Nonomuraea sp. NBC_00507: one gene and its partner. The protein of the gene in region 1 binds, or shares a complex with, the protein of each later gene. Links are inferred from orthologs where the notes say so. Each region holds a gene or a part of one and is shown on either strand. Other genes may lie near its edges. The genes, in order: rpsG and tig.

What was found.
Region 2: the proteins of rpsG (region 1) and tig are in contact, whole or in part, in a crystal structure (PDB 3GTY), measured with the Thermotoga maritima proteins. The link is inferred for Nonomuraea sp. NBC_00507 from one-to-one orthologs. Residues at the interface, in WP_004081843.1 of Thermotoga maritima: Lys34, Lys52, Lys55, Glu59, Arg62, Gln63, Glu66, Asn67, Lys69, Val71, Arg95, Ala109, Lys110, Lys111, Gly112, Arg113, Pro114, Glu117, Glu121, Ile124, Ala125, Tyr127, Asn128, Asn129, Thr130, Gly131, Lys135, Asp139, Arg142, Met143; in WP_004081061.1 of Thermotoga maritima: Glu122, Val124, Val129, Leu130, Tyr133, Glu188, Gly259, Ile262, Tyr263, Glu266, Ser270, Glu273, Gln274, Glu277, Arg308, Gln311, Ile312, Ser315, Tyr316, Glu325, Arg329, Arg336, Leu363, Phe366, Trp367, Arg373, Leu377, Arg381, Leu384, Glu387.

Annotation. Positions count from the first base shown.
Region 1 is NZ_CP107853.1:190,567-198,124, forward strand. What follows is about bases 4,574-7,558. They hold rpsG (30S ribosomal protein S7), read right to left. Parts: upstream 6,309-7,558; coding sequence 5,838-6,308; downstream 4,574-5,837. Other genes in these bases: fusA (elongation factor G), read right to left, coding at 4,574-5,749; rpsL (30S ribosomal protein S12), read right to left, coding at 6,311-6,685; OHA25_RS00965 (DNA-directed RNA polymerase subunit beta'), read right to left, coding at 7,446-7,558. Also shown: rplB (50S ribosomal protein L2), read right to left, coding at 1-74; rplW (50S ribosomal protein L23), read right to left, coding at 178-480; rplD (50S ribosomal protein L4), read right to left, coding at 480-1,130; rplC (50S ribosomal protein L3), read right to left, coding at 1,127-1,780; rpsJ (30S ribosomal protein S10), read right to left, coding at 1,795-2,103; tuf (elongation factor Tu), read right to left, coding at 2,357-3,550; more of fusA, read right to left, coding at 3,701-4,573.
Region 2 is NZ_CP107853.1:5,339,004-5,346,391, reverse strand. The notes cover bases 1,664-4,478. They hold tig (trigger factor), read right to left. Parts: upstream 3,852-4,478; coding sequence 2,475-3,851; downstream 1,664-2,474. Other genes in these bases: OHA25_RS26045 (helix-turn-helix domain-containing protein), read right to left, coding at 4,020-4,478; OHA25_RS26055 (ClpP family protease), read right to left, coding at 1,664-1,919. Also shown: ATP-dependent Clp protease ATP-binding subunit ClpX, read right to left, coding at 1-467; OHA25_RS26060 (ATP-dependent Clp protease proteolytic subunit), read right to left, coding at 652-1,275; more of OHA25_RS26055, read right to left, coding at 1,287-1,663; more of OHA25_RS26045, read right to left, coding at 4,479-4,886; OHA25_RS26040 (ATP-binding protein), read left to right, coding at 5,120-5,599; OHA25_RS26035 (TetR/AcrR family transcriptional regulator), read left to right, coding at 5,696-6,391; OHA25_RS26030 (VOC family protein), read left to right, coding at 6,381-7,322; OHA25_RS26025 (DinB family protein), read right to left, coding at 7,344-7,388. UniProt on the Bacillus subtilis protein: Involved in protein export. Acts as a chaperone by maintaining the newly synthesized protein in an open conformation. Functions as a peptidyl-prolyl cis-trans isomerase.

The DNA of each region.
Region 1 (7,558 bases):
GTGATCTCGGAGAAGTCCGAGACACTCGATCCGCGGCGACCCGGAGTGGTCGGCTTGTACTTACGGATGCCCATCTTTTTCGTTCATCCTTCGTCGGTTACATGGATGAGCCCGCCGCACCGAAGTGCGACGGTCTCGCCCCGCGGGCCTGTTCGGCCCGCGCACTATCTGTGGCTGCTAGCCGATCTGACCGAAGATGTCGATCCGATCGCCCTCAACCAGGCTCACGATCGCGCGCTTGGTGTCGGGACGCTTGCCGAAACCGGTGCGGGTGCGCTTGCGCTTGCCCTGCCGGTTGATCGTGTTCACGTCGGTGACCTTGACCCCGAAGATCTGCTCAACAGCGATCTTGACCTGGGTCTTGTTCGCGGTCGTCTTCACCAGGAACGTGTACTTGTTGTGCTCATCGATCAGGCCGTAGCTCTTCTCAGAGACGACCGGCTTGATGATGACGTCGCGCGGGTCGGCGATCTTGTCCATCAGGCCTCTTCCTTCCCGCCGTTGCTCAGTCTGGCCACGACCTGGTCGTACGCCTCCTGGGTGAAGACCACGTCGTCGGACACGAGCACGTCGTACGTGTTGAGCTGCCCCGCGTCCAGCAGGTGGACCTCAGGGGCGTTGCGCAGGCTCAGCCACGTCATCTCGTCGGCCTCGTCGACCACGACGAGCACGCGCCGCCCCTGCGTGACCTTGCGCAGCGCCTCGAGCGCGGCCTTGGTCTTGGGGGTCTCCCCCGTGACCAGCGAGCTGACCACGTGGACGCGGCCGCCGCTCGCGCGGTCGGACAGCGCGCCGCGCAGGGCGGCGGCCTTCATCTTCTTGGGCGTGCGCTGAGAGTAGTCACGCGGCAGGGGACCGTGAACGACCCCACCGCCGGCGAACTGCGGCGCACGGGTCGAGCCCTGACGGGCGCGGCCGGTGCCCTTCTGGCGGTACGGCTTCTTGCCGCCGCCGGAGACCTCACCACGGGTCTTGGCCTTGTGAGTGCCCTGCCGGCGAGCGGCGAGCTGGGCCACGACCACCTGGTGGATCAGCGGAACGTTGACCTTGGTGCCGAAGATGTTTTCGGGCAGGTCAACCGTGCCGGTCTTCGCCCCGCTGGGGTCGAGGACGTCGATAGTGGTGCTCACTTGGATGCCCCCTTCTTGGCAGCGGTACGGACGAGGACCAGGCTGCCGTTGGCGCCGGGGATCGCACCCTTGATCAGGATGAGACCGTTCTCGGCGTCCACGGAGTGAACCTTGAGGCTCTGCACAGTGGTGCGGACGTTACCCATCCGGCCAGCCATGCGCAGACCCTTGAAAACGCGGCCCGGGGTGGCGCAGCCACCGATGGAACCCGGCGAGCGGTGCTTGCGCTGCGTACCGTGCGACGCGCCCAGACCACCGAAGCCGTGCCGCTTCATGACACCGGCGAAGCCCTTGCCCTTGCTCTTGCCCGTCACGTCGACGAACTGGCCGGCCTCGAAGGTGTCGGCCAGCAGCTCCTGGCCCAGGGTGTAGTCGCTCGCGTCGTCGGTGCGGATCTCCGCGAAGTAACGGCGCGGGGTGATGTCGTGCTTACGCAGGTAGTCGCCGAGCGGCTTGTTGACCTTCCGGGGGTCGACCTGCCCGAAGCCGAGCTGGATGGCGGAGTAGCCGTCCTTCTCTGCGGTGCGGACGCGGGTCACCACGCACGGACCGGCCTCGACCACGGTCACCGGAACCATCCGGTTGTCCGCGTCGAAGACCTGGGTCATGCCGAGCTTCTTGCCCAGGACGCCCTTCATCGTCTTAGCCATGTCAGTGCGTTCCCTCAGAGCTTGATCGAAATGTCGACACCCGCGGGAAGGTCGAGCCGCATGAGCGAGTCAACCGTCTTGGGGGTCGGGTCGATGATGTCAATCAGCCGCTTGTGCGTGCGCATCTCGAAGTGCTCGCGGCTGTCCTTGTACTTGTGCGGCGAGCGGATGACGCAGTACACGTTCTTCTCGGTCGGCAGCGGCACCGGGCCCGCGACCTTCGCGCCAGTCCGCGTCACCGTCTCGACGATCTTCTTGGCCGAGCTGTCGATGACCTCGTGGTCATAGGCCTTGAGCCGAATGCGGATCTTCTGTCCCGCCATAGTGGCCTCGGTGTCCTTCGCTGTCGTCTGAAAAAGTATCGTGCGGCCTGTTGCCGCTGTGCTGGTGCAGGCCAGAGCCTGCTTGACCCCACGAGGCAGACGCAGTCGATCTGCCATTTCTTCCGTGATCCGGCAGTGACTTCGGTCACGAGGCCGAAGCTACTGCTGGATCACGGCGCTTTGCGTGAGGCTCTTACGTGGTGCGGCGGTCGGACCCGGATGTTCGGGGCCGACCGCCGCCCCGACGGTCTAGCTACTTGATGATCTTCACGACCCGGCCGGCGCCGACGGTGCGGCCACCCTCACGGATCGCGAACTTGAGGCCTTCCTCCATGGCGATGGGCTGGATCAGCTCAACGCGCATTTCGGTGTTGTCGCCCGGCATGACCATCTCGGTGCCCTCAGGGAGGTGCACGACACCGGTCACGTCAGTCGTACGGAAGTAGAACTGCGGGCGGTAGTTGTTGAAGAACGGCGTGTGGCGGCCGCCCTCGTCCTTGGACAGGATGTAGACCTGGCCGGTGAAATCGGTGTGCGGGGTCGTCGTGCCCGGCTTGATGATGCACTGGCCGCGCTCGACGTCGTCGCGCTTGATGCCGCGGAGCAGCAGGGCGGCGTTGTCACCGGCGTGACCCTCGTCGAGCATCTTGTTGAACATCTCGATGCTGGTGACGGTGGTCGTGGTCTTCTCCGGCTTGATGCCGATGATGTCGACCTGCTCGTTGACCTTGACGATGCCGCGCTCGATACGGCCGGTGACGACCGTGCCGCGACCGGTGATCGAGAAGACGTCCTCGACCGGCATGAGGAACGGCTTGTCCGTCTCACGCGGCGGCTCGGGAACGTTCTCGTCCACGGCGTTCATCAGCTCGACGATGCTGTCGGCCCACTTCTCGTCGCCCTCGAGAGCCTTGAGCGCGGAGACGCGGACGACCGGCAGGTCGTCGCCGGGGAACTCCTGAGCGGACAGAAGCTCACGGACCTCCAGCTCGACGAGCTCGAGGATCTCCTCGTCGTCCACCATGTCGGCCTTGTTGAGGGCCACGACGATGTAGGGGACGCCGACCTGGCGGGCCAGGAGGACGTGCTCCTTCGTCTGCGGCATCGGGCCGTCGGTGGCGGCGACCACGAGGATGGCGCCGTCCATCTGAGCGGCACCGGTGATCATGTTCTTTACGTAGTCCGCGTGACCAGGGCAGTCAACGTGCGCGTAGTGACGCTTCTCCGTCTGGTACTCGACGTGCGCGATCGAGATCGTGATGCCACGAGCCTTCTCCTCCGGCGCCTTGTCGATCTTGTCGAACGGGGTCGCCTTGTTCAGCTCGGGGAAACGGTCGTGAAGCACCTTGGTGATCGCCGCGGTCAGCGTGGTCTTGCCGTGGTCGATGTGTCCAATGGTGCCGATGTTCATGTGCGGCTTGGTCCGCTCGAACTTGGCCTTGCCCACTGGTTCTCTCCTTGAGAATCTGACTGACTTTCGTCTACACACTCGGGCCCGGGAACTCCCGAACCCCTTGGCGGCGGGGTGGCTCGCACCACCCCACCAGGGACCAGGACAGAAGTCCTGGCTCGATCCCTCGCGGGATCGGACCAGGAACTACTCGCCCCGGGCCTTCGCGACGATCTCCTTCGCGATGCCCGGAGGCACCTCCGAGTAGGAGTCGAACTGCATGCTGTAGCTCGCGCGCCCCTGCGTCTTGCTACGCAGGTCACCCACGTAGCCGAACATCTCAGACAGCGGCACGAGCGCCGTGACGACACGGGCGCCGGCCCGCTCGTCCATGGACTGGATCTGCCCGCGGCGACCGTTGAGGTCGCCGATGACGTCACCCATGTAGTCCTCGGGCGTGGTGACCTCGACGGCCATCATCGGCTCGAGGAGCACGGCGTCCGCCTTGCGCGCGGCCTCCTTGAAGGCCATCGAGCCAGCGATCTTGAACGCCATCTCCGAGGAGTCGACGTCGTGCGCGGCACCGTCGACCAGCGTAACCTTCACGCCGACCATCGGGTAACCGGCCAGCACGCCGAACTCGGCGGCCTCCTGAGCGCCCGCGTCGACCGAGGGGATGTATTCCCTCGGGACCCGGCCACCCGTGACCTTGTTCTCGAACTCGTAGCCGTCGTTGCCCTCGCCCAGCGGCTCGAGGTTGATGATGACCCGCGCGAACTGACCGGAACCACCGGTCTGCTTCTTGTGGGTGTAGTCGAGCTTCTCCACCTTGCGGCGGATCGTCTCGCGGTAGGCAACCTGCGGACGGCCGACGTTGGCCTCGACCTTGAACTCGCGACGCATACGGTCGACGAGGATCTCCAGGTGAAGCTCGCCCATGCCCCAGATGACCGTCTGGCCGGTCTCCTCGTCACGGCGGACCTGGAAGGACGGGTCCTCCTCGGCCAGCCGCTGGATCGCGGTCGACAGCTTCTCCTGGTCACCCTTGGTCTTGGGCTCGATGGCGACGTTGATCACCGGAGCCGGGAACGTCATCGACTCGAGGACGACCTGGTTCGCCGGGTCAGAGAGGGTGTCACCAGTGGTGGTGTCCTTCAGACCCATGACCGCCACGATCTGACCAGCGATCGCCGAGGGGCGCTCTTCGCGCTTGTTGGCGTGCATCTGGTAGATCTTGCCGATCCGCTCCTTCTTGCCCTTCACAGAGTTGACAACCTGTGAACCGGTGTCGAGCGTGCCCGAGTAGATGCGGATGTAAGTGAGCTTGCCCAGGTGCGGGTCGCTGGCGATCTTGAACGCCAGAGCGGAGAACGGCTCGGCCGGGTCCGCGTGGCGCTCGATCACCTGGTCCTCCTTGCCGACCGCGTGACCCTTGAAGGCCTTGAGGTCGGTCGGGGCGGGGAGGTAGGCGACAATCGCGTCGAGCAGGGGCTGCACGCCCTTGTTCTTGAACGCGGTCCCGCACAGCACCGGGTTGATGGCGCTGGCCAGCGTGGCGCGGCGAATGGCCGCCACCAGCTGCTCCTCGGTGGGCTCCTGCCCCTCGAGGAAGAGCTCCATCAGCTCGTCGTCGTTCTCGGCGACGGTCTCGATGAGACGGTCCCGCCACTCGCGAGCGGCCTCGGCGTGGTCGGCCGGGATGTCGACGGTGTCGTACATCTCGCCCTTGGCAGCCTCGGCGCTCCAGATGAGACCCTTCATCTTGATGAGGTCGATGACGCCCTTGAAGTCGGCCTCAACGCCCCACGGAAGCTGGATCACAGCCGGGGTCGCACCCAGGCGGGTGACCATCATCTCGACGCAGCGGTGGAACTCCGCGCCGACCCGGTCCATCTTGTTGACGAAGCAGATCCGGGGAACTTCGTAGCGGTCAGCCTGGCGCCACACCGTCTCCGACTGCGGCTCGACACCCGCGACGCCGTCGAACACGGCGACAGCACCGTCGAGGACGCGGAGCGAACGCTCCACCTCGATGGTGAAGTCCACGTGACCCGGAGTGTCGATGATGTTGATGGTGTGACCGATCCACTCACAGGTGGTCGCGGCAGACGTGATCGTGATGCCGCGCTCCTGCTCCTGCTCCATCCAGTCCATCGTGGCAGCGCCCTCGTGGACTTCACCGATCTTGTAGTTGATGCCGGTGTAGAACAGGATGCGCTCGGTCGTGGTGGTCTTGCCCGCGTCGATATGGGCCATGATCCCAATGTTGCGGACCTTGGCCAGGTCAAGAGCGGTCGTAGCGGCCACTTTAACTCGCGTCCTCGTCGTCTCGTCGAACCCGCTGTTACCAGCGGTAGTGGGCGAAGGCCTTGTTGGACTCGGCCATCTTGTGGGTGTCCTCGCGCTTCTTGACGCTCGCCCCGAGGCCGTTGCTGGCGTCGAGGAGCTCGTTCATGAGGCGCTCGGTCATGGTCTTCTCGCGGCGGGCGCGGGAGTATTGCACCAGCCAGCGCAGGGCCAGGGTGGTGCTGCGCGCGGCGCGCACCTCAACCGGCACCTGGTAGGTCGCGCCACCGACACGGCGGCTGCGGACCTCGAGAGTCGGCTTGACGTTGTCGAGCGCGCGCTTCAGGGTGACGACCGGGTCGTTGCCCGTCTTCTCCCTGCAGCCCTCGAGGGCGCCGTAGACGATCGACTGCGCGATGGAGCGCTTGCCGTCCAGGAGCACCTTGTTGATCAGAGCGGTCACCAGCGGCGAGCTGTAAACCGGGTCAGCCATGAGCTGACGACGGCCAGGAGAACCCTTACGAGGCATTGTTAGCTCTTCTCCTTCTTCGCGCCGTAGCGGCTACGGGCCTGCTTGCGGTTGCGGACACCCTGGGTGTCCAGCGAACCGCGGATGATCTTGTAGCGAACACCAGGCAGGTCCTTCACACGACCGCCACGCACGAGCACGATGGAGTGCTCCTGCAGGTTGTGACCCACACCGGGGATGTAGGCCGTGACCTCAATGCCGTTCGTGAGCCGAACGCGGGCCACCTTACGCAGTGCCGAGTTGGGCTTCTTCGGGGTCGTGGTGTAGACGCGCTGGCACACGCCGCGCCGCTGCGGACTCCCCTTGAGGGCAGGAGTCTTGGTCTTAGAGACCTTGTCCTGCCGGCCCTTGCGGACCAACTGCTGAATAGTGGGCACTGCCACTCCGTTTCGTGCCTTGGCCGGTGTTACGTCAGTTGTGATGCATTTCGCAGGTTCTGCCGGTGTCATGACCTGCTGGTTTTCTCTGTCTCGGTGCCCCCGCGCTCGGGCGTGTCGCGCTATTCACGCAGACGTCCCGCGAGGTTTACGAGCCAGGAAGCCGTCCCGCACTCGTAATGAGCGCACGGTCGAGAGCCCGCATAGAGACGGGCACGATGTCCAAGACTACCCAGGCCCATGCGACACGTCAAAACGGCGCGGCAAGGCTGATCAGCCATGCCACTCCGGGTCGCCGGGGCCTATCTCATCCAGCCCATCTACAGCTCCACGCTCATGATATAGGCTCCCGCCGCCTTCCGTCCCCGGTACGCCCAACCGTCACCCGACCGCGACCAATCGCCACCCCCCACCACGGCCCACAGCGCACCGTAGAGACGAGCGGCTCACGCCCCGCCCTGGAACTCGGCCCCCTGTGCGTCGTAACGGCGGTGCACCACTGAAGGGCTCAGAAACCGTCTCCCTGGAGGGCCCTCAGCCCCGAGCGGCGACTGGGCCGCCACGGCACCGCCGTAACGAAAGAAGGGGTTGAACGCAGCGCGCCCGGACTTGGTGCGAGACGGACCCCGGCCGCAGAACCGCACGGGTTTGAACGCAGCGCGCCCGGACTTGGTGCGAGACGGACCCCGGCCGGGAACGCAGCGCGCCCGGGCCTCTTGGACAAGAGACCCGGGCGCGTCACCTACAGGCGATCAAGAATTCATCGGTTGTACTGGCCGAAGTCGTACTCCTCCAGCGGGACCGCCTCGCCACTGCCGGTGCCGAAGGTGTAGTCCGCCGCGGTGCCGTCGTAGCCACCGACGGTGTACATGG
Region 2 (7,388 bases), 5.1 Mb from region 1 along the record:
TCCTCGCCGACGTAGCCGGCCTCCGTGAGCGCGGTGGCGTCGGCGATGGCGAAGGGCACGTTGAGCATCTTCGCGAGGGTCTGCGCCAGCAGCGTCTTGCCCGAGCCCGTCGGCCCGAGCAACAGGATGTTGCTCTTGGCCAGCTCCAGGCCGTCGTCTCTGCCCCGGTCGCCGGACTGCACCCGCTTGTAGTGGTTGTAGACCGCCACCGAGAGCGCCTTCTTCGCCTTGTCCTGACCGATGACGTAGGCGTCGAGGAACTCGTAGATCTCCCTCGGCTTGGGCAGGTTGTCCCACTTGAGTTCGGAGGACTCCGACAGCTCCTCCTCGATGATCTCGTTGCAGAGATCGATGCACTCATCGCAGATGTAGACGCCTGGACCGGCAATGAGCTTCTTGACTTGCTTCTGGCTCTTTCCGCAGAAAGAGCACTTCAGCAGGTCTCCCCCGTCGCCGATGCGTGCCACCCCAGATACTCCTTTGCGTGGGACCGCCCTGCCCTTGCGAGCAGTGTCTCCGGACATCCTCCGGACTTGGCCGAACCGCTCAGGTTTCGACGTTACCGTCTTCTGGGCCCTCAGTGAGCCCCCTAGCGGCGAGTCGCACCGGAACGTGCCCTATTGGGCAGCGCTCCGGTGCGTCACGTCTCGTCTAGGAAGCTACGGCCTGAGCTCGTTTCTTCCTGGACGGGATGATGTCATCGATCAGACCATACGCCTTTGCCTCGTCCGCGTTGAGAATTTTGTCGCGTTCGATGTCCTTGCGGACTTCGGCGGAGGTCTTGCCCGTGTGCTGGGCCACGATGTCCTCCAGGAGAGTCCGCATGCGCAGGATCTCCCTGGCCTGGATCTCGATGTCGCTGCCCTGGCCACCGCCCTCGGTGGACGGCTGGTGGATCAGCACCCGGGCGTTGGGCAGCGCGAACCGCTTGCCCGGGGTGCCGCCGGACAGCAGCACGGCCGCCGCGGAGGCGGCCTGGCCGAGGCAGACGGTCTGAATCTCCGGCCGGACGAACTGCATCGTGTCGTAGATCGCCGTCATGGCCGTGAAGGAGCCGCCGGGCGAGTTGATGTAGATGCTGATGTCACGGTCGGGATCGAGCGACTCCAGCGTCAGCAGCTGGGCCATCACGTCGTTGGCCGACGCGTCGTCGATCTGCACTCCGAGGAAGATGATGCGGTCCTCGAAGAGCTTGTTGTACGGGTTCATCTCCTTCACGCCGTATGACGTGCGCTCGACGAAGGAGGGGAGAACGTAACGGCTCTCGATGTTCATGTCAGCTCCCCCTAGGAAACCGGGCCCTGTGAGGGCACCTGTCGTGCGCTACGGACGACGTGGTCGATGAAGCCGTAGTCCTTGGCTTCTTCGGCCGTGAACCAGCGGTCCCGGTCGGAGTCGGCCTCGATCTGGTCCAGCGGCTGCCCCGTGTGGAAGGCGATCCGCTCCGCCAGCGTCTTCTTCACGTAGAGCATCTGCTCGGCCTGGATGGCGATGTCGGCAGCGGTGCCGCCGATGCCGCCGGACGGCTGGTGCATCATGACACGGGCGTGCGGCAGGCCGAAGCGCTTGCCCCTGGCCCCGGCGGTGAGCAGGAACTGCCCCATCGAGGCCGCCATGCCCATCACAACCGTCGATACGTCGTTCGGCACGTATTCCATCATGTCGTAAATCGCCATGCCTGCACTCACCGAGCCCCCCGGCGAGTTGATGTAGAGCGTGATGTCGCGCTCTGGGTCGTCGGCCGCAAGGAGCAGCAGCTCGGCGCAGATGCGGTTGGCGATCTCGTCGTTGACCTCCTGCCCGAGCACGATGATGCGCTCCCTCAGCAGGCGCTGGTAAAGCTGGTCTTCAAGCCGGAAGGCGGAGCCGTTCTCACGGCCTCGAGACTCAGGCTGATAGAAGGTCGGCGGGCTGGTCACAGCGTCACCTTCCGATGCGTCGTAATCGATTGGCTTTGCTTGTGACCTTAACGCGCGCCGCCCACAGGTCATGCCCGGTCCCCCGTACTGTTCGCTGACGGCGCATGTTCGGGGCCTTGCGCCCGGGTGTCCGGGCCATCCAGCCGGAGCCCACCCCTGGCAGCCCTCAGACGGCGGTCCTCGCCGACCAGGAGGCGGTGGCCGGTCGAGGAGGGCCTCGCGCCCTTGGCGCTCCTCATGGGCCTTCTGAGCGCCCCCAGCGTCGCCTGGGAGACGTCCCGTAGCCACGACGACCTGTCGACGGCAGGCCGACCGCGCCGGCGGCGTCCCCGCAGCGCGACGGCCTCGCCTGGCGGCCGGGCCGTCCCTGGCAGCCACGGTGCCCGCGGGTCGTGTGCGGGCGCGGAAGGGGCGGAAGCATCGCCCGCAGCGGTGGCGGGGGCGCGGGAAAGGGCGGAAGCATCCCCCGTAGCGGTGGCGGGGGGCGCCGGAACGTCGAAGCCCCCGGACCGATTCGATCCAGGGGCTTCGTGTTGCCCAGCGAAGGGCGGGAGCTTACGCCTCGGGCTTGTCCTCGGCCTCGGCCTCTTCCTGAGCAGGCTCTTCACCGTTGATCTCGGTGTAGATCGCCTTGAGGTCGACGTCGTTGCCCTCGGTGTCCACGATCTTGGCGGCGTCGCCGATCACGGACTTGGCCTTGTCGCGGACGATCTCGACCATGGCCAGCGTGAGCTGGTCGTTGTCGGCCAGGTGCTTGGCCAGCTCGTTGGGCTGGACGCCCATCTCCATGGCGCGGCGCACCACGAAGTTGGTCAGCTCCTGCTCGGAGACGCCCAGCTCCTCAGCCTTGACGATCTTGTCGAGCACGAAGCCGACCTTGAGCGCGCGGGCGGAGTTCTTCTCGAACTCGTCGAAGCGCTCCTCTTCCGTCGTCTGGTAGAGGCGGAAGAAGGCGTCGCGGCTCAGGCCGCTCTCGGCCACCTGGTGGTCGAGGTTGTGCTTGCGGGCGTCGACCTCGGCCTTGAGCGCGCTGTCCGGCAGCGGGATGTCGATCTGCTCGAGCAGCGCGTCGAGCGACTTCTCCCGGGCCTGCACGACCTGGTCGATGAGCTTGTTGCGGCGGGCCTGCTCGCGGATGCTGGCCTTGAGCTCGTCGAGCGTGTCGAACTCGCTGGCCAGCTGGGCGAACTCGTCGTCCAGCTCCGGCAGGACCTTCTCCTTGACCGACTTGACGGTGATGATCACGTCGGCTTCCTCGCCGGCGTTCTCGCCTCCGACCAGCTCGGTCTTGAAGCTCTTCTCCTCGCCTGCGGACATGCCCTCGAGCGCGGTGTCGAGGCCCTGCAGCACGGAGCCGGCGCCGACCTCGTAGGAGACCTCGCTGGCCTGCTGCTCCTCGATGTTCGTGCCGTCGATCTCGGCGCGCAGGTCCATGACGACGAAGTCGCCATTGGCGGCCGGGCGCTCGACGCCGGTCAGCGTCGCGAAGCGCTGGCGCAGCGCGTCGAGCTGCGTGTCGACGTCCTCGTCGGAAACCTCGGCGGAGTCGACCGTGATCTCGATGCCGGCGTAGTCGGGCACCTCGAAGTTGGGCCGGATGTCGACCTCGGCGGTGAACTCGATCTGCTCACCGTCTTCGATCTTCGTGACCTCGATGTCGGGCTGGCTGACGGGGAAGACGTCGACCTCGTCGACGGCCTGGCCGTACAGCTTGGGCACCGCGTCGTTGAGGGTCTCCTCCAGCACTACCGCCCGGCCGAAGCGCTGCTCGATGATGCGGGCCGGAACCTTGCCAGGCCGGAACCCGGGGACGCGCACCTGCTGCGCGACCTTCTTGTATGCCGCATCCATGCTCGGGCGCAGCTCGTCGAACGGCACCTCGACAGTGAGCTTGACCCGCGTGGGGCTGAGCTCCTCGACAGCGGTCTTCACGGAATGGTCTCCTTGATCAAGCTACGAGTGATCGCGGGCGCGTCCATCGGTACGGCCCACGCGCCGCGCCCACATGTGCGGTGTTGGGGCATGCTCTGCCACGGCCGCATCCAACGCCGATGGTCCAGTCTAGGGCAGATGCACACCCAACAACGACGCCCGCCGCCGTCAGAACTCCTCCGAGATCGTCCGCAGTAGCTCGATCGTCTCATCGGGGGTGGTGCTCACGGCACACAGCCGCTCCATCACCTCGGTGTATCGGTCCACATCCTCACGCTTGTCCAGGTAGAGCGCGCTGGCGAGCTGCTCGACGTACACGACGTCGGGCAGGTCGGGATCGGGGAAGCGCAAGATGCTGAACGCCCCGCCCTCGGCACTGTGACCGCCGAAACTGAACGGCATGATCTGGATCGTGATGTTCTGCTGGCGCATGAGGTCGATGAGGTGCTCCAGCTGGGCCCTCATCACCTCGGTTCCGCCGATCGGCCGCCGGAGCGCGGCCTCGTCGATCACCGCCCAGAAGACCGGCCCGTCCGGCTTGTCCAAGATCCTCTGGCGCTCCAGCCGGAGATCGACCCTCCTGGCGATCTCCTCAGCCCCAATGCCCGCCGCACCGGCGGTCACCACAGCCCTTGCGTACTCTTTGGTCTGCAACAGTCCCGGCACGAACTGGACTTCGTAGGTCCTGATCCTGGCGGCCGCCTCTTCGAGGCCGACGTACGCCTGGAACCACGTGGGCAGGACATCGTTGAACCGGTGCCACCAACCCGGCTCGTTGGCGGTGGCGACCAGGTCGAGCACGGCGGAGCGGGCCTGCTGGTCCACGACCCCGTACAGAGTCAGCAGGTCGGCCACGTCGCGTTCTTTGAACCCCACTCGGCCCAGCTCCATGCGGCTGATCTTGGATTCCGAGCCACGGATGAGGTGGCCGGCCTCCTCACGAGTGACGTTCTTCGCTTCCCTGAGCTTGCGCAGCTGGGAGCCCAGGAGGATGCGCAGCGCCGTCGGCCCGGAACCCGGCTGGTTCTGCGTCACTTTGCCTCCTATCAAGGTCCGCACACACAGTGACACCACATCGCCTTGAATGACAAGGTCTCAACCTCGTGTCCGATTCCGGGATCTATGCCCAAAAACGGTGTTTGCTATTGCACATTGCAGCTGCACGTGCATTTGGGTCTTGCAGCCGCAGCGGTCGTGACCCATGATGGCTTAGTGCATATTGGGCCAAACATGCACTAACCAAGGCTGAACGGGGAGGTATCGGCGGCATGGTGGAGGATCCTCTGGCCACTGCCGATTGCCTGCAGATCACCCGCGAAGTGGGCTTCGACCATCTGCTCTCGGGCGGCGGCAAGCCGTACACCACCGCGTGCCCGTTGCCCTTTCAGGCCGACTCTGTGAAGACCGCCAGGGACGTGACCCGCTCCACACTGCAGGGCTGGGGACTGCACGACCTGAGCGACGACGCCGCGCTCGTGGTGTCGGAGCTGGTGACCAACGCCGTCAGGTACGCGATGTACGCGGCCGGGCGGCGGGAGATCGAGCTGCTGCTCATGCGGGTCGCGCCGCACGTGCTGCTCGCGGTGGCCGACCCCAGCGACGAGGTGCCGCGGCCCAAGGAGCCGGATTTCATCTCCGAGAACGGGCGCGGCCTTTACATCGTCGAAACGTACAGCCAGTGCTGGGGCTGGGACCCCCTGGCTCGCGGCGGCAAGGCCGTCTGGGCGCTGTTCCGCACGGAATCCTGACCCAACCTTTAGATCACCTGGTACGACGTCTCCGCGTTCTCTCTCGTGACCAGAGTGCTAAATTGGTCATCGGTCAACAGTCACGAGGAGGCCTTTGTGGATGCCGAGCACCGCGGGCGGGCTGACCGGATCCTCGACGCGGCCAAGGAGCTGCTGCTGCGCTGGGGATACCGGCGAGTGACGATCGACGAGATCGCCAAACGCGCCGGGGTGGGCAAGGGCACGATCTACCTGCACTGGCGTACCCGCGAGCAGTTGTTCTTCGCGGTCGGCGCCAGGGAGGCGGTGGCCATGCTGGAGGCGGTCGTCGCGGGCATGCGGGCGGATCCCGACGAGATCGCGCTGCACCGGTACATGCGCCGGTTCTTCCTGGAGGCGATGCGGCGGCCGGTGCTGCGGGCGATCTTCACCAGGGACGCCGAGATGCTCGACAAGTTCCTCGCCAGCCCGGCCAGGAAACCGCTCGAGGGCGCCAAGCTGCTCGCCTCGCGGGACTACCTGGGCGTGCTCGCCCGGCACGGGTTGCTGCGGAAGGGGCTGCGGCCCGAGGACCTGGACTATCCGCTGCCGACGATCGTGTTCGGGTTCTTCGCCGTCGAGCCGCTGCTGCCGGCCGAGGTCACGCTCGGCCTGGAGGAGAAGGCCGGCGTCCTGGCCGACACGTTGCGCAGGACGTTCGAGCCGGAGCCGCTGCCCGACTGCGCGCCGGCGGCCGAGCGGGTGATCGAGATCTTCGAAGGGCTCTCCCGTGACTTCCGTGACGCGGCTTATGGAGGCGGCGATGGGACATGACATCCGTGGGCTGCACCACGTGGGACACGTGGTGCATGACATGGGGCAGGCGCTCGAGCGATACCGGCGGATGGGGTTCGCGCTGCCGGGGCCCGCGTACCCGGTGGTGGGCGAGCCGCCCGAGCCGGTCGGGGTGGGCAATACGCACGCGTACCTCACCGGCGGCTTCCTCGAGCTGGTCACCGTCGCCGGGGCGGGGCGGGTTCCCGGCGACGCGCGGCTGATCCCGCTGCGGGCGCCCGCGGAGCGGCTGCCCGCGCTCAAGGAGGCCGTCCGCGGCACGGCTGCCAACCTGGAAGCGTGCCTGCGGCGCTTCGAGGGTGTGCACATCCTGATGTTCGACGCACTCGGCATCGACGGCGCCGCCGCCCGGCTGACGGCCGGCGGCGTCGGGCACGGCGGGGTGCAGGCGGCCCAGCGGCCGATCGAGACGGCGGACGGGGTGCGGATGGATCCCGTCCGGTGGCTGGAGATCGACGGCTCCGGGCCGGGGCTCGTGCCGGAGGGACGGGTCGGGCTGGCGGAGAACGCCTCCGCGCATGAGGCCGCCGACCATCCCAATGGCGCGGTCGAGCTGGTCGAATGCGTGTTGTGCGTGGCCGACGACGAGCTGGACGAGGCCGAGCGGCGCTATGAGCGTTATGTGGGACGTACGGCATCGCGGGACGGGCTCGTGCGGACGTTCGCGCTCGGCGACGGCGGTGCTCGCATCACTCTGGTCGGCGCGTCCGGGCTGGACGTGCTGTTGCCGGGCGAGAGTGCGGTGGCGCTGCCCGGGTTCGCGGCGTACGCGGTGGCGGTGCGGGACGTCGCGGCCACCGGGCGGTTCCTGGGCGAGGCCGGGATGACGGTCGGTGAGACCGCCGCGGGCGAGATCTTCGTGCCCGCCCGCGAGGCGCTCGGCACCGCGATCGTCTTCCGTCAGGGATGATGGCGGAGCGGCAGGGGACCGTTATTCGCCGGTAACGCCGTCGATACGCTCGCGTAGAAGATCGGC